Regions from separate parts of the Streptomyces sp. NPDC051569 genome, predicted to be linked through region 1. Evidence: riboswitches for the same ligand, from Rfam matches in the RefSeq annotation. Region 1 holds a riboswitch; each other region holds the start of a gene.
What was found. Region 1 has a riboswitch for cyclic di-AMP ahead of ACIBAE_RS02250 (transglycosylase SLT domain-containing protein). Riboswitches for the same ligand answer to the same signal wherever they lie in the genome.
Positions count from the first base shown of each region.

Region 1 (7,154 bases):
GGTCGCCCCGAAGGGCCCCGGCCACCTGGTCCGCCGTCAGTACGAGGAGGGCCGCGGCGTTCCGTGTATCGCCGCCGTCGAGCAGGACGCCTCCGGCAAGGCGTTCGCGCTGGCGCTCTCGTACGCGAAGGGCATCGGCGGCACCCGCGCCGGTGTCATCAAGACGACCTTCACCGAGGAGACCGAGACCGACCTGTTCGGTGAGCAGGCCGTGCTCTGCGGCGGCACCGCCGCGCTGGTCAAGGCGGGCTTCGAGACCCTGACCGAGGCCGGCTACCAGCCGGAGATCGCCTACTTCGAGTGCCTCCACGAGCTGAAGCTGATCGTGGACCTCATGTACGAGGGCGGCCTGGAGAAGATGCGCTGGTCCATCTCGGAGACCGCCGAGTGGGGCGACTACGTCACCGGCCCGCGCATCATCACGGACCAGACCAAGGCCGAGATGAAGAAGATCCTGGGCGAGATCCAGGACGGTACGTTCGCGCAGCAGTGGATGGACGAGTACCACGGCGGTCTGAAGAAGTACAACGAGTACAAGAAGGCCGACGACGAGCACCTGCTGGAGACCACGGGCCGTGAGCTGCGCAAGCTCATGAGCTGGGTCGACAACGAGGACGCGTAACACCGTGTGGGTGGGGCCCCGTCAATCTGACGGGGCCCCACTCGCGTGACGCCGACGTGGGACCGCACGTACGGGTGATCCTGCTGTTACAGCGGGGATTTCGCCGAGCCGCAGCACTACACTGCTCTCCACATACGCGTCAGGCCCACAGCGTCGTGCGTCTTCCACGCGGCTGACCAGCACACCCCCTCCACCGCCTGCGGCCGTCGGGACGGCCGTCCGCAATGGGATTTGTGAGGACTCACGTGAGCTCGAAACCTGTCGTACTCATCGCTGAAGAGCTTTCGCCGGCCACGGTCGACGCACTCGGCCCGGACTTCGAGATCCGGCACTGCAACGGCGCCGACCGCGCGGAGCTGCTGTCGGCGATCGCCGACGTGGACGCGATTCTCGTCCGCTCCGCGACGAAGGTCGACGCCGAGGCGGTCGCCGCGGCGAACAAGCTGAAGGTGGTCGCCCGCGCCGGGGTCGGCCTCGACAACGTCGACGTCTCCGCCGCCACCAAGGCCGGCGTGATGGTCGTCAACGCGCCGACCTCGAACATCGTGACCGCCGCCGAGCTGGCCTGCGGTCTGCTGGTCGCCACCGCACGCCACATCCCGCAGGCCAACACCGCCCTGAAGAACGGCGAGTGGAAGCGCTCGAAGTACACGGGCGTCGAGCTGAGCGAGAAGACCCTGGGCGTCGTCGGCCTCGGCCGCATCGGTGTGCTGGTCGCACAGCGCATGTCCGCCTTCGGCATGAAGATCGTCGCGTACGACCCCTATGTGCAGCCGGCCCGCGCCGCCCAGATGGGTGTCAAGCTGCTCACGCTCGACGAGCTGCTGGAGGTGTCGGACTTCATCACCGTGCACCTGCCCAAGACCCCCGAGACGCTCGGCCTGATCGGCGACGAGGCACTGCACAAGGTCAAGCCGAGCGTGCGCATCGTCAACGCCGCGCGGGGCGGGATCGTCGACGAGGAGGCGCTCGCCTCCGCCCTCAAGGAGGGCCGCGTCGCCGGTGCCGGTCTGGACGTGTACACCAAGGAGCCCTGCACGGACTCCCCGCTCTTCCAGTTCGACCAGGTCGTCTGCACCCCGCACCTCGGAGCCTCCACCGACGAGGCGCAGGAGAAGGCCGGTGTCTCGGTCGCCCGGTCGGTCCGTCTCGCGCTCGCCGGTGAGCTGGTCCCGGACGCGGTCAATGTCCAGGGCGGGGTCATCGCCGAGGACGTTCGCCCGGGGCTGCCGCTCGCCGAGAAGCTCGGCCGTATCTTCACCGCGCTCGCGGGCGAGGTCGCGCTCCGCCTCGATGTCGAGGTCTACGGCGAGATCACCCAGCACGATGTGAAGGTGCTCGAACTCTCCGCGCTCAAGGGCGTGTTCGAGGATGTCGTCGCCGAGACGGTGTCGTACGTCAATGCCCCGCTGTTCGCCCAGGAGCGGGGTGTCGAGGTCCGGCTCACCACGTCGAGTGAGTCGCCCAACCACCGTAATGTGGTCACGGTGCGCGGCACCCTCACCGGCGGCGAGGAGGTGTCGGTCTCCGGCACCCTGGCGGGTCCGAAGCACCTGCAGAAGATCGTCGCGATCGGCGAGCACGACATCGATCTGGCGCTGGCCGACCACATGGTCGTGCTGCGCTACGACGACCGCCCGGGCGTGGTCGGCACGGTCGGCCGGATCCTCGGTGAGGCCGGGCTGAACATCGCCGGTATGCAGGTCTCGCGCAAGGAGGAGGGCGGCGAGGCGCTGGTCGTCCTCACCGTCGACGACAACGTGCCGGCGGCGGTGCTCACCGAGATCTCCGAGGAGATCGGCGCGGCCTCGGCCCGCACGGTGAACCTGACCGGCTGAACCTGACCGGCTGAACCCGGCCTGCTGAACCCGGCCTGCTGAACCCCGGCCCGTTGAACCTGACCGGCGGTGAACCTGGCCGGTGGTTGGATCTGACCGGCTGAGTCCGGCCGGCCGAGTGTGACCGCTCATGTGAGGGGCCCGGTGTCCACCGGGCCCCTCACGCGTTCTCCGGGCCGGGCGGCTGTCGCCGGTCCGCCGGGTGGTGGGAAGACGGGACCAACGGGGACAATAGGGATATGGCGGTCGGCTCGTACCGGCCGGCCGCTGTCCACGCCGGGCAGGCGTCCGCCTGTCTCACGTTGCTGAGTGATCAAGGAGCGACCATGGCTGGACAGTTTGAGGCGACCACGGAGATCGACCGGCCCATCGAGGAGGTCTTCGCCTTCCTCGCCGACGGCAGGAACGACCCGAAGTTCAGCCCCAGGGTGCAAGAGATCATGAAGACTCCGGAGGGCCCCACGACGGCGGGCACCGTCTACCTGAGCACGGTCAAGGACGCCGGGATGACGACCAAGCGGGAGTTCCGGATCAGTGAGTTCGATCCGCCCCGCAGGATCCGCTGGACGGAGACGTCCAAGAACCTCGTCACGTCCAAGGAAGGCGGCTACGACCTGGAGCCCGCCCCGGACGGGAAGACCAAGGTCCGGATCTACAACGTCCTGGAGGGCCACGGCGTCGGCAAGCTACTCACCGGCTTCGCACTGAGCGCGGCCCGCAAGGACGCGCCCGCCTTCGGCGACCGCATCAGGACCGCCGTCGAGGAGGAGCAGGTCTGAGACTCCCGGCACGGACGTACCCCCGCCCCACCGAGGTGGAGCGGGGGCGGAACGGGTCTGTCAGTAGGGGCCGTTCACGTTGTCGATCGAGCCGTACCGCGCGGCGGCGTAGTTGCAGGCGGCGGTGATGTTGGCGACCGGGTCGTAACTGTCCATCGACGTGCCGGGTACGTGATACGCCTGGAAGGTCGGGTCGATGACCTGGAGCAGACCCTTGGACGGAGTTCCGGCCGCGGCGTTGGAGTCCCAGTTGTTGATGGCGGACGGGTTGCCCGAGGACTCGCGCATGATGTTGCGGTGGATACCGTCGTAGGAACCGGGAATGCCGTGCGCGGCCATGATGTCCAGCGACTCCCTGATCCAGCCGTCCAGATCGTCGGAGTACGTCTTCTCGGCCGCCTGGACGACGGCGCCGCCGTCCGCGGTGGGCCCGCTCTCCGTGGCGGCGGGCGCGGCCTTCTGCCCGGCGGCGGACGGGGCGGCCGTTCGCGGCGCGGCCGTTCGCGGCGCGGCCTTCTCGCCCAGGACCAGCGTGAGGCCGGGGTGGATGAGTGACGGATTGCCGCCCACGGCCCGCCGGTTGTCCTGGTAGAGCTTCTTCCATCCACCGCTCAGCGCGTGGGCTTCCGCGATCTTGGAAAGGGAATCGCCCCGGACCACGAGGTGGGTCGCGGGGGCTTCCCGCAGAGCGGTTTCCTTCGCGGCGGCGGCGGTGACCGCGGTCACCGGGTGGGCGCTCACCTGCCGGGCCTGCGGAGCCGCCTCGGCGGTGGTCGCGGCTATCAGCGGCAGGGCCAGTGCGGCGCTGCCCGTGCCCGCGGCGACGAGACGCCGGGCGAGCGGGCTGCTTCCGGGACGACGGTGCTTTCCCTTGGTGGGCATGACGCATTCCTCTCCGTCGCCTGCGAGGTGAGCTGTCGGGTTCGGGCTGGAGATGCCCGGCCGCGCTGTGCGCGCGGCTTCACCCCGAGCCGATCCGGATCGCGGATCGGCGACTTACCTGGGTTCCCCGCTCCTGCCGGAAGTGAGTGGGTGTGGTTTCCGGACGGTGGCAGGATTCGGCGTCCATCCGGATGTAGGTGAACCTAAGCGGGAATCTCCGGGCGAAACAAGTCCTGAATGTGCGGCTCCATGTCATCAATGAATCGGGTCGGGAAACATTCGGTTAATCGCTCGGTGCCGGAGAACTCAAATTCCTTTCCCCTGAGGGAAGTCGGTGGAGGGACCGGGGGAGAGCGGCCGCCTCCCGACGTGACACGGATCACGATCGGGGCGGAAATGCCTCTCTGAATGACACCCGAAAGTGATCGATTTGCGTGAAAGGTACATTCCGCCTTCGTGGGAAGAATGGTCTACTTCGCCCGTGCGGGAGTCCCGTGCGGGAGTCCCGTGCGGGAGTGGAGTGTCGACGTGACCTTCGGGTCGCGCCCCGGCCGGCGGGAAATGGATCACCCCGCGCGGTGGCGCGGGTGCGGCGGACGAACAGCGGTCCGGTCCCGAATGCGCGGGGCTTTTCCTCTTTCTGATGGCCCGTCGTGCAGCATTCCTTTTCCATGGCACGTCAGGAGAAAGGAGAAACATCCCCGAGCCGCTCGCGTCCGTGTATGTGAATCCATTCCGGGAAGGAACAGGACGGCGCGGACGCGGGCACCCGCGTCCGAACTCACGGGCACTCAGCGGCATGGGGGCGGCGGGCAATTCCGGGCGCCGCCGCCCAAGGCGCCCCGCCCCGCGCCGTATCGGACGCGCCGCCCCTTCCCTCCCGCTCGCCGGCCCGGACCCCGCGTCGCGGTCAGAGCCGGGCGGCCTTCAGGGCCATGTGCAGCAGCAGCCGGTCCTCGCCCTCGTCCAGGTCCAGGCCGGTCAGCTGTTCGATGCGGGAGAGCCGGTAGTAAAGGGTCTGGCGGTGGATGCCGAGCGCCCCGGCCGTGCGGCTCGCCTGGCCCGCGCAGTCGAGGAACACCTCGGCGGTGTGGGCCAGCTCCGCGTGCGCCGGCTCCAGCAGTGGCCGGACCACCGGATCGGGCTCCGGAGGGAGCGCGGTCAGCAGGCGGTACGGGCCGATCGCCGGCCACTGGGCCACCGGGCCGAGGCGGGGCTGGGCCACGGACGCGCGGGCGGCGGAGACCGCTTCCCGCCAGGCCGCGGGCAGCTCCGCCAGGCCCCGGCGCGGCGTCCCGGATCCGGCGGCCGCGCCCCGGCCCGCGCCCTCGCGCAGCCGGGCCAGCGCCGTGAGCGCGGGAGCCAGCGCGTCCGGTGAGCGGAGCCGTACGAGCAGGGCGAGCGCCACGGCGTCCGCCGCGTAGGGCAGCGTGCACAGCGCCGCCGTCCCCGGCACCGCCCGTACCTGCGGTTCCTCTCCCCGCCAGGGCGCCACGCACAGCATCACGTGCAGGCCGTCCGCACTCGGCCCGAGAGCCGTACGCAGCGCCGCGGCCGCCATGTCCCGCTCCCAGCCGCCCCCCGCCGTGAGCACGGCCCGCAGTTCACGCGCCAGATCCGCGCCGGCCTTCACCTCTTCGGCGAGCAGGTCACCGATCCGCGTGGTCACCTCCATGGCCGCGGCCAGCCGTGACGCGCTCGGCCCCGGGGCGGAGTCGTCGAGCAGCCAGACGTATCCGAGCACCGTGCCCCGGTGCCGTACGGGCAGGCAGATCCGGCCCCGGAAGACGCCCGCGTCCGGAACAGCCGGGATATGGACCGGGCCGGTCGCCCGCGCGATGCCGAAGCCCTCGAACCACGCCCGGACCGCCGGTGTGGACTTCCTGGTCATGATCGAGCGGGTCCTGACCGGGTCCATCGCCGCGTCGTCGTCGCTGTCGTGCGCGCCGAAGGCGATCAGGCCGAAGTCGCGGTTCTCCAGGGTCGCGGGCACCCCGAGCATCGCCGAGATCTCGTCGACCAGGTCCTGGTAATCGCCCTTCACCCCGACATTCTCCCACCGCTTTCAGACACATGTCTGAGATCAGGGCCACGGATGCGTGACAGCTGTCGATGGCAGAGGATCGGACCGGTCCCTAGGTTTCACCGTGGTTCTCCGTGCCGTGCCGGAACCGATCGCGGTTCTGTTCCGTTCCGCTACGTACTCGCTCGATCTCTTCCGTGGAGGTGCCCTGTGCTGGGTCCCGTGATCCTTGCCGCGTCGCGCAGCGACAGAATGCGCCGTATCGTCTCGGCCGCCCCGGTCACCAAGCCGGTGGTCAACCGCTTCATCGCCGGTGAGACGGTCGAGGAGACCACCCCCGTCATCGCGTCCAAGGCCGCCCGCGGCCTGGAGGTCACCCTCGACGTCCTCGGCGAGGACATCACCGACCCGGCCGAGGCGACCCGGGCCCGGGACGCGTACCTGCGGCTCATCGAGGCCCTCGCGCCGCTGGAGCTGGGTGTACGCGCCGAGATGTCCGTGAAGCTGTCGTCCTTCGGCCAGGCGCTGGCCGGCGGCCACGACCTCGCGCTGAAGAACCTCGCCCCCGTCGTCGAGGCCGCCGACGCCATCGGCACCACGGTCACCCTCGACATGGAGGACCACACCACCATCGACTCGACGCTCGCCATCCACGCGGAGATGCGCGCGCGCTTCCCGCAGACGGGCGCCGTGATCCAGTCGTATCTGTTCCGCACCGAGGACGACGCCCGGGCGCTCGCCGCCGCCGGCTCCCGCGTGCGGCTGGTGAAGGGCGCCTACAAGGAGCCCGCCTCCGTCGCGTACCAGGACAAGAGCGACGTCGACAAGGCATACATCCGCTCCCTGAAGATCCTGATGGACGGCGACGGCTACCCGATGGTCGGGTCCCACGACCCGCGCATCATCGCGATCTCCCAGGACCTCGCCCACCGCGCGGGCCGTAAGCTCGACGAGTACGAGTTCCAGATGCTGTACGGCATCCGCGAGGCCGAGCAGGACCGGCTGGCGGC
Region 1 is NZ_JBITDJ010000001.1:527,441-534,594, forward strand. Features, by position in the region: gene ilvC (ketol-acid reductoisomerase) at 1-622, shown strand, start outside; gene serA (phosphoglycerate dehydrogenase) at 868-2,460, shown strand; gene ACIBAE_RS02245 (SRPBCC family protein) at 2,787-3,239, shown strand; gene ACIBAE_RS02250 (transglycosylase SLT domain-containing protein) at 3,300-4,121, opposite strand; cyclic di-AMP (ydaO/yuaA leader) riboswitch at 4,126-4,280, opposite strand; gene ACIBAE_RS02255 (PucR family transcriptional regulator) at 5,032-6,165, opposite strand; gene ACIBAE_RS02260 (proline dehydrogenase family protein) at 6,355-7,154, shown strand, end outside.

Region 2 (7,154 bases), on a different contig from region 1:
TCTGGTACACGATGCGGCGGTGCACCGGCTTCATACCGTCACGGGCGTCCGGCAGGGCCCGGGAGTAGATCACCGAGTACGCGTACTCGAGGAAGGAGCCCTGCATTTCATCGACCACGTCGATGTCGAGGATCTTCTCCTCGAAGTCCTCCGGCGGCGGGGTCTTCGTGCTGCGGCGGGCCATCGCGGCTGCGGCTCCTTCACAGATGTCTGAGCGGCGGTTTCTTCAACTGACGCGGACCATTGTGGACCGAGCCACTGACAGCGCCGACCTCGACCCGTCGTTGAGCGCGCGCGGCACGGGAACTTCGCCAGGCGTCAGCGCGCTTGCATACAGTGGCAGGACTTCTCCATATCGCGATCGAAGGGACGTACATGCCCATGGGTCACACGGCCACAGCGCAGGCCGGTTCCGGCGGCCTGACAGCGACTGAGCACCGGCTGGCCAACGGCCTGCGCGTGGTGCTCTCCGAGGACCATCTGACCCCGGTCGCCGCGGTCTGCCTCTGGTACGACGTCGGCTCGCGCCACGAAGTCAAGGGCCGTACGGGACTCGCCCACCTCTTCGAGCACCTGATGTTCCAGGGCTCGGCGCAGGTGAGCGGGAACGGCCACTTCGAACTGGTGCAGGGGGCCGGCGGCTCCCTGAACGGCACCACCAGCTTCGAGCGCACCAACTATTTCGAGACGATGCCCACCCACCAGGTGGAGCTGGCGCTGTGGCTGGAAGCCGACCGGATGGGCTCCCTGCTCGCCGCGCTCGACGACGAGTCCATGGAGAACCAGCGGGACGTCGTCAAGAACGAGCGGCGACAGCGGTACGACAATGTGCCCTACGGCACGGCCTTCGAACGGCTGACCGCTCTCGCCTACCCCGAGGGCCACCCGTACCACCACACCCCGATCGGCTCGATGGCCGACCTGGACGCCGCCACCCTGGAGGACGCCCGCGCGTTCTTCCGGACGAACTACGCGCCGAACAACGCGGTGCTGTCGGTCGTCGGCGACATCGACCCCGAGCAGACGCTCGCCTGGGTCGAGAAGTACTTCGGGTCCATCCCGTCCCACGACGGCAAGCAGCCGCCGCGCGACGGATCGCTCCCCGACGTCATCGGCGGGGAACTCCGCGAGGTGATCCACGAGGAGGTCCCGGCGCGCGCGCTGATGGCCGCCTACCGGCTGCCGCACGACGGCACCCGTGAGTGCGACGCCGCCGACCTGGCCCTCACCGTCCTCGGCGGCGGCGAGTCGTCCCGGCTCCACAACCGTCTGGTGCGCCGCGACCGGACCGCGGTCGCCGCGGGCTTCGGGCTGCTGCGCCTGGCGGGCGCCCCCTCGCTCGGCTGGCTGGACGTCAAGACGTCCGGTGGTGTCGAGGTTCCGGAGATCGAGGCCGCGGTCGACGAGGAGCTGGCCCGCCTCGCCACCGAGGGCCCGACCGAGGAGGAGATGGAGCGCGCCCACGCCCAGCTGGAGCGCGAGTGGCTGGACCGGCTCGGTACCGTCGCGGGCCGCGCCGACGAACTGTGCAGGTACGCCGTGCTGTTCGGCGACCCGCAGCTGGCGCTGACCGCGGTGACACGGGTGCTGGACATCACCGCGGACGAGGTGCGGGCCGTCGCCGCGGCGCGGCTGCGCCCGGACAACAGGGCGGTGCTGGTGTACGAACCGCTCACCGCCGATGAGAGCGCCGCCGACGAGGGCGCCGCCGCCGAGACCGACGAGCACGAGGGGGCGGACCAGTGACCGACGCTGCCGTGACCATGGACTTCCACCCGCAGCCGACGGCCGGCGAAGCCAGGCCCTGGGCCTTCCCGGCTCCCGAGCGCGGCACCCTCGGCAACGGGCTGACCGTACTGCGCAGTCACCGCCCCGGACAGCAGGTGGTGGCGGTCGAGATCAACCTCGACGCCCCGCTGGACGCCGAGCCCGAAGGGCTCGACGGCATCGCCACGATCATGGCGCGGGCGCTCTCCGAGGGCACCGACAAGCACAGCGCCGAGGAGTTCGCCGCCGAGCTGGAGCGCTGCGGCGCCACGCTCGACGCGCACGCGGACCACCCGGGCGTACGGATCTCCCTGGAGGTCCCCGTCTCCCGGCTGCCCAAGGCGCTCGGCCTGCTCGCCGAGGCGCTGCGCGCCCCCGCCTTCGCGGACAGCGAGGTCGAGCGGCTCGTCCGCAACCGCCTCGACGAGATCCCGCACGAGACCGCCAACCCGGGCCGGCGCGCCGCCAAGCAGCTCTCCAAGGAGCTGTTCCCGGCCTCCCTGCGCATGTCCCGGCCGCGCCAGGGCACCGAGGAGACGGTGGAGCGGATCGACGCGGCGGGCGTCCGCGCCTTCTACGAGGCGCACGTGCGCCCGGCCACGGCCACCGCCGTGGTCGTCGGTGACCTCACCGGGGTCGACCTGGACGAGGTGCTCGCCGACACCCTCGGCGCCTGGACCGGCGACACCGCCGCGCCCCGCCCCGCGCCGCCCATCACCGCCGACGACACCGGCCGTGTGGTGATCGTGGACCGCCCCGGGGCCGTACAGACCCAGCTGCTGATCGGCCGCATCGGCGCCGACCGGCACGACCGCGTCTGGCCGGCCCAGGTGCTGGGCACGTACTGCCTGGGCGGCACCCTCACCTCCCGGCTCGACCGGGTGCTGCGTGAGGAGAAGGGCTACACCTACGGCGTACGGGCCTTCGGCCAGGTCCTGCGCTCCTCGGCGCCCACCGCGCCGGGCGGGGCGACCGGCGCCGCGATGCTCGCCATCAGCGGCTCGGTGGACACCGCGTCCACCGGCCCGGCGCTGGAGGACCTCTGGAAGGTGCTGCGCACGCTCGCCGCCGAGGGGCTCACCGACGCGGAGCGCGACGTGGCCGTCCAGAATCTGGTCGGGGTGGCGCCGTTGAAGTACGAGACCGCCGCCTCCGTCGCGGGCACACTGGCCGACCAGGTCGAGCAGCATCTCCCTGACGACTTCCAGGCGCAGATGTACGCGCGGCTGGCCGAGACCGGCACCGTCGAGGCGACCGCCGCGGCTGTCAACGCCTTTCCGGTGGACCGGCTCGTCACCGTGCTCGTCGGGGACGCCGCGCGGATCAAGGAGCCGGTGACGGCTCTCGGTATCGGTGAAGTGACTGTGATCGCGGGCTGATCCGGCGCTGATCCGGGGCCGCTCTTCGGCCTGTCCGGTGCATCAGGAGACTCCGGCGATGGCCTGTCGCCGGAGTCTCCTGGCATACACCCCATATGCACCATTTGGCGTGCTGGTTCCGTGTCTGCCCTGTGGTGTGCGCTACAAAACGCCCTGCCCGTTTGGTGATCGAATGATGATCCGCCTAGCGTCGGTCCGGCTGTCCGCCAGTACCCCGCCGCAGCCGCGGCACCGGGCAGCCATCGCCGAGTCCCCGTCAGGCGCGAGCCCGGGGAGCCGGGGACCCACACGCAGTCCCCGGGGTGAATCGGACGCCTTCGCGCTCACCCGCGCGAAAGGGGCCCGTAGGAGACCTTCCTGCTCCGAACCCGTCAGCTGACCCGGTAGGCGAGAAGGAAGGAAAGGACCAGCCACTTCATGGCGTTCACCCGTGTCACCGGTAAACACCGCGCCCGCCGCCGCACGACACGTCGCGGCGCGGGTCTCGCCGGCGCCGCGACACTCACCGCCACCGGTGTCATCGGCGCCCTCGCGTCCCCGGCGCTCGCCGCCGGCGCGGACGCTCCGGGCGCTGTCCGGCACACCGGGCTGGGCCAGGCCTTCGCCATGAGCGACACCCTCGCCGACCGGATCGACGCGCAGGCCGACGCCCAGCGCCACGCGGCCGAGCGGGCCGCGAAGGCGGCGGCGCGGCGCGAGGCGCAGGCCCGCGCCCGGGAGCTCCGCGCCGCCGGGGAACGCGCCGCCCGCGCCGCCGAGCGCGAACGCCTCGGCTCCTTCCGGCTCCCCGTCGCCGGCTCGTACGTCACCACCGGCTACCGGTCCGGCGGCTCGTTCTGGTCCTCCGGCAGCCACTCGGGCGTCGACTTCCGGGCCGCGTCCGGCAGTTCGGTCGTCGCTGTCGGCGCGGGCACCGTCGTCGAGGCCGGCTGGGGCGGCTCGTACGGCAACAACATCGTTCTGCGGATGGACGACGGCACGTACACGCAGTACGGCCACCTCTCCTCCATCAGCGTCTTCGTCGGCCGGTCCGTCACCCCGGGCCTGCCGATCGGGCTGTCCGGCGCGACCGGCAACGCCACCGGTCCGCACCTCCACTTCGAGGCCAGGACGGGCCAGGAGTACGGCTCCGACATCGACCCCGTCGCGTATCTGCGCGCCCACGGAGTGCGCGTCTGACCGTTCGGACCTCGGAAGGCCCCGGTTCCCCGCCGGGGCCTTCCGTGTGCGCCGCGCTGGCCAAAAGATATCCATCGATTCCGGGCACCCATCGGAAATTCGCGTTGATTGCAATAGAGTCACGGATCAGGTGGCCATCGGCAGTGTTTCGCGCGGATTAAGGCGGAGGTTCGGACATGCGCATTCCCGCGCACTCGGTTTGCACGGCGGTCCGTGACGACATCGTCTCCGGCGTATTCGAACGGGGTAGCCGGCTCACCGAGGAGCAACTGGCGCGGCGCTACGGCGTCTCCCGCGTCCCGGTCCGCGAAGCGCTGCGCACCCTGGAGGCGGAGGGCTTCGTGACCACCCGCCGCCATGTCGGCGCGTGCGTGGCCGAGCCCACCGAGCAGGAGGCGGCCGACCTCCTCGACGTGCGTCTGCTGCTGGAGCCGCTGGGCGCGGCCCGCGCGGCCCAGCGCCGTACGGAAGCCCATCTGAAGGTGCTCCGCGGCCTGGTCAGGCTGGGGCAGGAGCGGGCCCGCCGGGGGCAGGGCGAGGACCTGCGCTCGCTCGGCGCCTGGTTCCACGAGACGCTCGCCCAGGCGTCCGGCAGCCCCGCGCTCACCGCCCCGCTCACCCAGCTGCGACACAAGATCGCCTGGATGTACACCGTGGAACAGCCCGCCCACCCCGTGGAGTCCTGGGCGGAGCACGGCGCGATCGTGGACGCGGTGGCACGGGGCGACGCGGAGCGCGCGCGGGCGCTCACGGCGCTGCACGCGGAGCGCACCGTGGCCGTGCACCGGTTGCGGCGGGCGGAGCGCGGCCGGGAAAAGGCGAAGGTTCCGCAACGTGCCGTAAACACCGCGAGTGCCCGCTCTTAACAATCGCGCCGTATACAAAGAAGAGAAATGAGCGGGACTTGTTTTGTGCTGCCCGCACATGGCGTGAAGCCTGTCGATCGAAAAGGAGTTCCCGGTGCGCTGAATTCAGCGCACCGGGAACTCCTTTTCTGGAATTCTGCGTACGAACCGGGTCAGACGGTCTCGGGAAGCTCGTCGAGCCCCTCGGCGACCAGCTTCGCCAGCCGGTCCAGGGCGGCCTCGGCGCCGTCCGCCTCGGAAGCCAGCACGACCTCCTCGCCGCCCTGTGCGCCCAGGCCGAGCACCGCGAGCATGGAGGCGGCGTTCACCGGATTGCCCTCGGCCTTGGCGATCGTCACGGGGACGCCGGTGGCCGTGGTGGCACGGACGAAGATGGAGGCGGGGCGGGCGTGCAGGCCCTCGGCCCAACCGACATTGACGCGACGCTCTGCCATGGTGTTGCCCTTCAAGTCTTCAAAGATGTTGTCTAGACCAGTGTGCCACGTGTCCCGGCGCATCCTCCGTCGTGGCTCCTCCGTGCGCCGTAGGCTTTGGTCATGGAGACGCCGTCGGACCATGCCTACCCCTCTCACTGGGAAGCAGACGTGGTGCTGCGGGACGGAGGCACCGCCCGGATCCGGCCCATCACCACCGACGACGCGGAGCGGCTGGTCAGCTTCTACGAACAGGTCTCCGACGAATCCAAGTACTACCGTTTCTTCGCCCCCTACCCCCGGCTCTCCGACAAGGACGTGCACCGCTTCACCCACCACGACTACGTGGACCGGGTGGGGCTCGCGGTGACGGTGGGCGGCGAGTTCATCGCGACCGTCCGCTACGACCGCATCGACGAGCGGGGCATGCCGGCCTCCGCGCCGGCCGACGAGGCCGAGGTCGCGTTCCTCGTCCAGGACGCCCACCAGGGCCGCGGCGTCGCCTCCGCCCTCCTCGAACACATCGCCGCCGTCGCCCGCGAGCGGGGCATCCGGCGCTTCGCCGCCGAGGTGCTGCCCGCCAACAACAAGATGATCAAGGTGTTCCGGGACGCCGGCTACACCCAGAAGCGCAGCTTCGAGGACGGCTCCGTCCACCTCACCCTGGACCTCGAACCCACCGTCGAATCCCTCGCCGTGCAGCGCGGCCGCGAGCAGCGCGCCGAAGCACGCTCCGTGCAGCGGCTCCTCACCCCGCGCTCGGTCGCCGTCGTCGGCACCGGCCGTGCGCCCGGCGGAGTCGGCCGCACCGTCCTCGCCAACCTGCGCGCCGGAGGCTTCACCGGCCTGATGTACGCGGTGAACCACGCCTTCGCCCCGGACCTCCGCGAGATCGACGGCGTTCCCGCCTTCCGGTCCGTCGCGGAGATCGGCGTCCCCATCGACCTCGCCGTCCTCGCCATCCCGGCGGAGCGGGTGCCGGAAGCGGTCGCCGAGTGCGGCGAACACGGCGTCCAGGGCCTGGTGGTCGTCTCGGCCGGGTACGCGGAGACCGGCGCCGAAGGGCGGGAGCGCCAGCGGGAACTGGTCCGCCAGGCCCGCTCGTACGGCATGCGCATCATCGGACCCAACGCCTTCGGGCTCATCAACACCGCCGACGCCGTCCGGCTGAACGCCTCCCTCGCCCCCGCACCGCCAGGACAGGGCCGTATCGGCCTCTTCACCCAGTCGGGCGCGATCGGCATCGCCCTGCTCTCCGGACTCCACCGGCGCGGCGCGGGCCTCTCGTCCTTCATCTCGGCGGGCAACCGCGCGGACGTCTCCGGGAACGACTTCCTCCAGTACTGGTACGACGACCCGGACACCGACGTCGTGCTCCTCTACCTCGAATCGATCGGCAACCCGAGGAAGTTCACCCGGCTCGCCCGGCGCACGGCGGCGGTCAAACCGGTCGTCGTCGTCAAGGGCGCGCGCCACAGCGGCAGCGCGCCGCCCGGCCACGCGGTCCCGGTCAGCCGCATCCCGGACGCGACCGTCTCGGCGCTCCTGCG
Region 2 is NZ_JBITDJ010000016.1:47,245-54,398, reverse strand. Features, by position in the region: gene ACIBAE_RS21710 (DNA topoisomerase (ATP-hydrolyzing) subunit A) at 1-184, opposite strand, end outside; gene ACIBAE_RS21705 (M16 family metallopeptidase) at 376-1,746, shown strand; gene ACIBAE_RS21700 (M16 family metallopeptidase) at 1,764-3,146, shown strand; cyclic di-AMP (ydaO/yuaA leader) riboswitch at 3,380-3,550, shown strand; gene ACIBAE_RS21695 (M23 family metallopeptidase) at 3,564-4,325, shown strand; gene ACIBAE_RS21690 (GntR family transcriptional regulator) at 4,502-5,191, shown strand; gene ACIBAE_RS21685 (HPr family phosphocarrier protein) at 5,344-5,625, opposite strand; gene ACIBAE_RS21680 (GNAT family N-acetyltransferase) at 5,728-7,154, shown strand, end outside.
Region 2: it holds a riboswitch for cyclic di-AMP, as region 1 does, so the genes downstream of both, ACIBAE_RS21695 (M23 family metallopeptidase) here and ACIBAE_RS02250 (transglycosylase SLT domain-containing protein) in region 1, are expected to answer to the same signal.

Region 3 (7,154 bases), on a different contig from region 1:
GAATCCCCAGCCAGTCGGCCCAGGAAGCCCAGTACCGGTCGTCGCGGATGAGGGTCTCCCCGACGTCGAACACGATGGTTTCGATCACCGGTGTAAGCGTAGGGGGACACGCTCCGCCGACTGTCAGTGGCTGGCCGTAGCCTTACCCCCATGTCCGTTTCCTCGTCCCTTTCTTCCAGGCCTTTAGTTTCTTCGGCGTCTTCTGCCTCCGCCTCTGCCCCTGCCTCTTCCGCCGGGGCGCGCGCGGGTGAGCCCGTGCGGTCCGCCGTGGCCGTCAACGCGGACATCCGCGCCCTGTGGGGGCGGGCCGGCGGCGCGCTGTCGCCCGCCGAGCAGGAGCGTTATCAGCGGCTTCTGGTGGAGTGGGCCGCAGCGGTGCGGGCCGATGTCGTCGAAGCCGCCTAGACCGCGGCCCCCGGAGTGGTCATGAGGACGCTCGGGATGACGTAGAGTTGAGTTCAACGACGCGGGGTGGAGCAGCTCGGTAGCTCGCTGGGCTCATAACCCAGAGGTCGCAGGTTCAAATCCTGTCCCCGCTACTGAAGAAGAGAACGAAGGCCCGGATCCTTGAAGGATCCGGGCCTTCGTCATGTTCGCTCGCGCCCGTCGCTGTCGTCCGCCCTCAGGGCTGCCGTACCGGGGCAGTGCCTTGACACCGCGTAACGGCGGATCGCGCGCACGCTTCCCGAGTCCGCGCCGGTCCTGCTGGAGCCGGGCGGGACCGGTGCCAACGGCCACCGCTACGACGACCAGCACGCCGTGGTCCGGCTGCGGCGGATCCTGCTGCCGCGGGAGCTCGGCCTCGGGCTGCCCGCCATCGCCGGGATCCTCGACGGCCAGCAGGACACGGCCGCCGCCCTGCGTACGCACCTGCGGCTGCTGGAGCGGGTGCGTGAGCGCATCGGACGGCTCATCGCGTCCGTACGGACCACTCCGCACAAGACCGCGACGGGAGAGGAACTCATGGCCGCATGGCCGGGGAAGTGCTCGACGGCTTCGACCCCACCCCGTACGAGCGGGAGGTGACCCAGCGGTGGGGGCAAGGACGCGTACGCGAAGGGCGACCGCTGGTGGCGTGCGCTGAGCAAGCGTGAGCAGCGGGAATTCCACGACCGTCACGACTCCATCGCCCGCGACCGGGGCCGGACGCAGGAGGCCGGGTTCTGCCCGCCGGCGGTGATGAGGCGCAGGCCGTCGCGGAGCGCCACTGCGCGTGGCTCTCGGCGACATCGCCGGTCGCGAAGTCGTATGTTGTCAGAATTGGGAAGGTTTATGTGGATGACAACAGGTTCGTCAGTGTCTATGACCAGTACGGTGTAGGAACGGCTGTCCTCGTGCGGGACACCCTGGAGGTGTACGCCGAGCGCCGCCTCACCGACTGACCTACTGGTCATCGACCTGCCGAGGGACTCGCGGGAGGAGCCCGTCCGGGACCCCCCGAGGGGCCGGCCCACGGACCCGCCCCGTAGCCCATTCGGCCGATGGCAAGTCGCCGCCCGGAGCGGCATCGGCCAGCCTGGACAGGGCGCGGCACCGTCCGCAGCCGAAGCGGACCGGCAGGAGACCACTGGTGGGGAAGCTGAGGAAGACCAGAGAGACCGACGACGGCAGCAGGAGCCGGCGGGCCGATCAGGAGGCCGGATTCTGGCTCGGCGGTGGCCGGGGCAGACGGGTCGGCGGCGTGGACTTCGGCGCCGACTTCTGGGCCGGCGGCGGCGCGGACTTCGGCCCGGGCTTCTGGGCCGGCGGCGGGGCGGGCCGCAATCCCGGCCGAGGGCCGCGCCCCGGTGGGCGGCGGATGGTGCTCTATCTGCCCGTCGTGCTGATCCTCGCCGGGCTGATCTTCGACTTCGCGACCCCGGCCCGTTTCACCGCCGCACCACTCTTCGCCGCCGCGCCGCTCGTCGCCGCGCCGTTCTATCCCCTGCTGGGGACGATCCTGGTCGCCTCGGTCTCGCTCGCCGCGGAATTGGGCGTCGAGGTCTACAACAACGCGCTGGGAAGAGCCGAATCGCTCACCGAGCTGCTCACGGTGGTGATCGTCTCCGTTCTCGCGATCTTCATCAACGGGGTCGTACGCCGCAGCGGCGCGAGACTCGCCTCCGCGCGCATCATCGCCGAGACCGCGCAGCGCGCTGTGCTGCCCAGACCCGCCGAGCGGATCGGCGGGCTGCGGGTCGCCGCGCGGTACGAGGCGGCGCAGGAGGGCGCGTTCATCGGCGGTGACCTGTTCGCCGTCCAGGACACGCCGTACGGGGTGCGCCTGGTGGTCGGGGACGTACGGGGGAAGGGGCTTGAGGCCGTCGAAGCGGTGGCCGTCCTCATCGGGACGTTCCGGGAGGCGGCCGAGCAGGAGAGTTCGCTCGAAGGGGTCGCGCAGCGGCTGGAGCGTGCCCTGACCCGTGAGGGGACGCGCCGCGACGGGCTGGACGCCTTCGAGGGGTTCACGACCGCCGTGCTCGCGGAGATCCCGTACGGCGAGGGTGTCGTACGGCTGGTGAACCGGGGGCACCCCGAGCCGCTGATGATGACCGGCGACGGGGATGTGCGGATGCTGGCACCGACCAATGCAGCCCTGCCGCTCGGGATGAGCGAACTGGGGGCGTGGCCGGACCGGGCGGAGCAGGCCGAGTACCCCAGCGGTTCGACGCTGCTCTTCTACACGGACGGGCTCACCGAGGCGCGCAACAGTCAGGGGGTCTTCTACCTCCCGCGTGAGCGGCTCACCGGGCAGACCTTCCAGGGGCCCGACGAACTGCTGCAGGAGCTGATCGACGACGTACGCCTGCACACGGGCGGCGGTAATCAGGACGACATGGCGCTGCTGGCGGTCAGCAGGCCCGACGAGGGGCGGCGGGAGCGGCCCGGCATGCCGACCGTCGCGCCCGCGCCCGCCACCCCCATCGCGCCTGTCATCCCGTGACGCGCCTGACGGGGCCCTGCGCCTGACGGGGCCCGACTCCTGGCGAGGGGCGCTGAGCCGGACGAGGGGCGCCGCGCCTGATGCCGGGCCCCTTCAGGCCCGACGGCCCGGGGGCCGCTTGCGGCTCTGATGCCTCTGGCGCCCCGCCACCGTCGGTAATGATCGGCTCTCCCTCCGCATAACATATGACACACCGTCAGAGGGGACGAGGAGAGCGAGGGGCTTTCGACTCGTCCACTTTCCTTCGTGAATATCCGGGTATGTCCGATGCGAAGTTGTTAATGATCATCGGGAATGGCTTGGAATAAGGCCCGACTCTCTATTAACGTTCGATAACGCAGCGCGGTCGTCCCTGCCGTCGTCGGACGGCGCCGCGCGCATGCGCCGAATCCCGCAAGGGAACCGGGGAACCAACAATTGGGGTGAATCGGGTGCTTTTCGCTGCCCTGCGCGGCGTGCGCTCGTAGGAGACCTTCCTGCTCCGAACCCGTCAGCTAACCCGGTAGGCGAGAAGGAAGGAAAGGAGAGCGCCCGCGTGGCGTCCAACCAGCCTGCCCCCGAAGCACCCTTCGAAACATATTCTTTCGAAACTCCGCCTTTCGGCAACGAGACGGACCGGCAGGTGGGGGAGTGGAACCCCACCGAGGAGTCCCTCCGCCCCGTACGCGGCAGACACCGCGTCGCCAAGCGCGGCGGCATAGCCCGCAACGGAATCGCCCGCAGCTCCACGGTCCTCGGGGTCGGCGTCTTCGCCGCCGTCGGCGCGGGCGGCATGGCCACCGCGCAGGACAAGCCCGCGGTCTCGATCTCCCTGCCCGACACGATCACCAACCACCTTCCGGACGCCGCGTCGCTGCCCGGCATGGGCGCGCTGATGGCCCACGACGCCGAACCGGACACCCCGCTCGCCGCCGCCCCGCTCACCACGGCGGGTATCACCAGCGCCGACGCCGAGCAGGGCGCCACCGACGCGGGCGAGGCCCTGCGCGCCCGGATCCTCCAGCAGGCCGACCAGCAGCAGGCCGAGGCCGACGCACTGCGGAAGTCGGCCGCCGAGACGGCCGCCGCGGAGAAGGCCGCCGCCGAGGCCAAGCAACAGCAGACCGACGCCGAGAAGAAGGCCGAGGCCGCGAAGAAGAAGGCGGAGGCCGAAGCCAAGGCCAAGGCCGAGGCGGAGCGACTGGCCAAGCTGGCCCTGAGCTACGTCCTCCCGACCTCCTCGTACACGATCACCTCCACCTTCGGCGAGGCCGGCTCCATGTGGTCCTCCGGGTACCACACGGGCCTGGACTTCGCCGCACCGACGGGCACGCCGGTCAAGGCCGTGCACAGCGGCACGGTCACGTCGGCCGGCTGGTCGGGCTCCTACGGCTACCGCACGGTCCTGGAGCTGGATGACGGTACGGAGATCTGGTACTGCCACCAGTCCTCGATGACCGTCAGCGCCGGGCAGCAGGTCACCACGGGCGAGGTCATCGGCCGCGTCGGCGCGACCGGCAACGTGACAGGCCCGCACCTGCACCTCGAAGTCCACACGCCGGGCGGTACGGGCATCGACCCGACGGCCTGGCTGCGCGACAAGGGGCTCACCCCCTAAGAGCAAGGGACTCACCCCCTGACAGCCCTGACAGCCCTGACGGCTCCGGCGTCCACCTCCGGACACCGGAGCCGACGGCTTTCCCCCTGCCGTGACGGCCGGACGGATGCCGTGACGGCCGGGCGGAATAGGGCCGGTCCGGGCGGGCGTTGATCAACTCATGACTGATCTTCGCAAGCTGGGCTCCTCCGATCTTCAGGTCTTCCCACTCGCCCTCGGCGGCAACGTCTTCGGCTGGACCGCCGACGAGGCGCAGTCCTTCGCCGTGCTGGACGGGTACGCCGCCGCGGGCGGCAACTTCGTCGACACCGCCGACACGTACTCCTCCTGGGTGGAGGGCCACGAGGGCGGCGAGTCCGAGACGGTCCTCGGCGACTGGATGGCCTCGCGCGGCAACCGCTCCGACGTACTGATCGCCACGAAGGTCGGCAGCCACCCGCGGTACCAGGGCCTCGCGGGGGACACCATCAGGGCCGCCGCCGAGGAGTCGCTGCGCCGGCTCCGTACGGACTACATCGACCTGTACTACACGCACTTCGACGACCCGGGTGTCCCGGTCGAGGAGATCATCACCGCCCTTGACCAGCTGGTCCGGGACGGCAAGGTCCGCGCGATCGCCGCCTCCAACATCAGCCCGGAGCGGCTCACCGCCTCGGTCGAGTTCTCCGAGCGCGAGGGGCTGGCCCGCTACGTCGCACTCCAGCCGCACTACAACCTGGTCTCGCGGGACACGTACGAGGGCGAGCTCCAGGACGTCGCGGCCCGGCACGGTCTCTCCGCCGTGCCGTACTTCGCCCTCGCCTCCGGTTTCCTCACCGGCAAGTACCGCCCCGGGACGACCGTCGACAGCGCGCGTGCCGAGGGGGCGGGCAAGTACCTGGACGACGAGCGTGGTCCCCAGGTCCTCGCCGCGCTGGACCGGATCGCCGGGGCGCGGGGCGCCGAGGTCGCGACCGTCGCGCTGGCCTGGCTGGCGGCGCAGCCGACCGTCGTGGCGCCGCTCGCCTCCGCCAGGACGCCCGAGCAACTGCCCGCGCTGCTGGCCGCCACCGAACTGGAGCTGACGGCGGACGAGCTGGCGGAACTGACCGCCGCGTCCGCCTGACACGTCGTGTGAGGCGAGGAGCGGCTCCGACGAGCGGGACCTGGTCCGGCTCTTACGAGGTCCGGCTCCTCCGGGGTCCGGCTCTGACGAGCAGGACCTAGTACTGCCGGTACGGGTTGTAGCCGTCGTAGTCGATGTACGGCGGCGGCACCCGTACCCGGCCCGTGGCCCGCGCCGCATAGGTCAGCGCGGGCCCGGCTATCTCCTTGCGCTGCCACAGATGGTGCAGCAGCTCCTGCTCGCGCTCGACGAAGTCAGGGCCCACCACGCCGCGCTGGGCCCGGTGGCGCAGAAACGCCAGGGACGTCGCGAACGCCTCGTACTCGCCGACCGCCCGGGCCGCCTCGGGGCCGTACGTGCGGCTCGCGAAGTCCCGCGCCATGCCGCGCGCCCGCATCGAGGACAGCGCGTACGCGGCGGAGCCGGGCAGCCAGCCGGCCGCCGCGTACGCGGGCAGCTCGGCCGAGATCGCGCGCAGCTCGCGCTGGCGGGTGGAGATCGCCAGCCAGGTCAGCAGGCCGAAGACCGGGACCATGAACACCGCGTACACCAGGTAGAAGCCGAACGGCCCGAACAGCGACGCCGAGCCGTTCCACAGCGCGTGCATGCCCATCGCGAGGACCAGGCCGAGCGGCGGGAGAACGTACCGGCGGATCCTCTGGCGGCGGGCCGCCATCGCCGCCAGTCCGAAGCCGATGCCCGTCAGCACGGTGAACAGCGGATGCGCGAACGGCGCCATCACCACCCGTAGGAAGAACGTCGCGGCGGTGACGGACTCGATGCCGGCCCGGCCGAAGTGCTGGTCCTCGCCGAAGGCGTTCCCGAGATAGAGGATGTTCTCGGTGAACGCGAAGCCGGTCGCGGTGAAGCCCGCCACCACGACCCCGTCGACGAGCCCGGTGAAGTCCCTCCTGCGGAACAGGAAGAGCAGCAGGACCGCCGCGCCCTTGGCGCTCTCCTCGACGATCGGGGCTATCACGGTGGCGCCGAGGGACTCCGCGTCGGCCGGATCGGCGGTGGCGGTGGCTATCCACTCCGTCGCGAAGGAGTTCGCGATGATCGCGATGAGGGCGGCGGCGCAGGCACCCCAGGCGAACGCGAACAGCAGATTCCGCCACGGGCCGGGCTCGACCCGGTCCAGCCAGCGGAACGCCCCCATGAGCAGCGGCACCGGGAGGACCGCGAGGCCGAGGCCGACCACGAAGCCCCGGGTGCCGGTCTCGTCCCGGACGAGCGCGAGGATCACCAGTCCGCAGAGGGCGAGGAGCGTGATCACGGCCGCCGCCCGGACCGCCCTGCTGCGCCAGAACGCACGGCGCGGCCGGTAGCGCCTGCGGGCAGGCTCCGGCACGGCGCCCCACAGATGACCGAGCCGCCGCTGTCGCTCGTAGTCGGGGATCGCCGGATGCGCGCCGGGACGCTGCGGGTCGGGACGCTGCGGGTCGGGGCCCTGCGGGCGCGGTTGTGACACGCACTGACCCTAACGACGGACACCGACACTGGCGATGGTGCCGGTGCCGCTACTCCTG
Region 3 is NZ_JBITDJ010000019.1:113,300-120,453, forward strand. Features, by position in the region: gene ACIBAE_RS23990 (HAD family hydrolase) at 1-85, opposite strand, end outside; gene ACIBAE_RS23995 (hypothetical protein) at 256-405, shown strand; tRNA gene ACIBAE_RS24000 (tRNA-Met) at 466-539, shown strand; partial or broken gene ACIBAE_RS24005 (TipAS antibiotic-recognition domain-containing protein) at 670-1,382, shown strand; gene ACIBAE_RS24010 (PP2C family protein-serine/threonine phosphatase) at 1,799-2,923, shown strand; cyclic di-AMP (ydaO/yuaA leader) riboswitch at 3,296-3,447, shown strand; gene ACIBAE_RS24015 (M23 family metallopeptidase) at 3,459-4,520, shown strand; gene ACIBAE_RS24020 (aldo/keto reductase) at 4,681-5,625, shown strand; gene ACIBAE_RS24025 (PrsW family intramembrane metalloprotease) at 5,723-7,096, opposite strand.
Region 3: it holds a riboswitch for cyclic di-AMP, as region 1 does, so the genes downstream of both, ACIBAE_RS24015 (M23 family metallopeptidase) here and ACIBAE_RS02250 (transglycosylase SLT domain-containing protein) in region 1, are expected to answer to the same signal.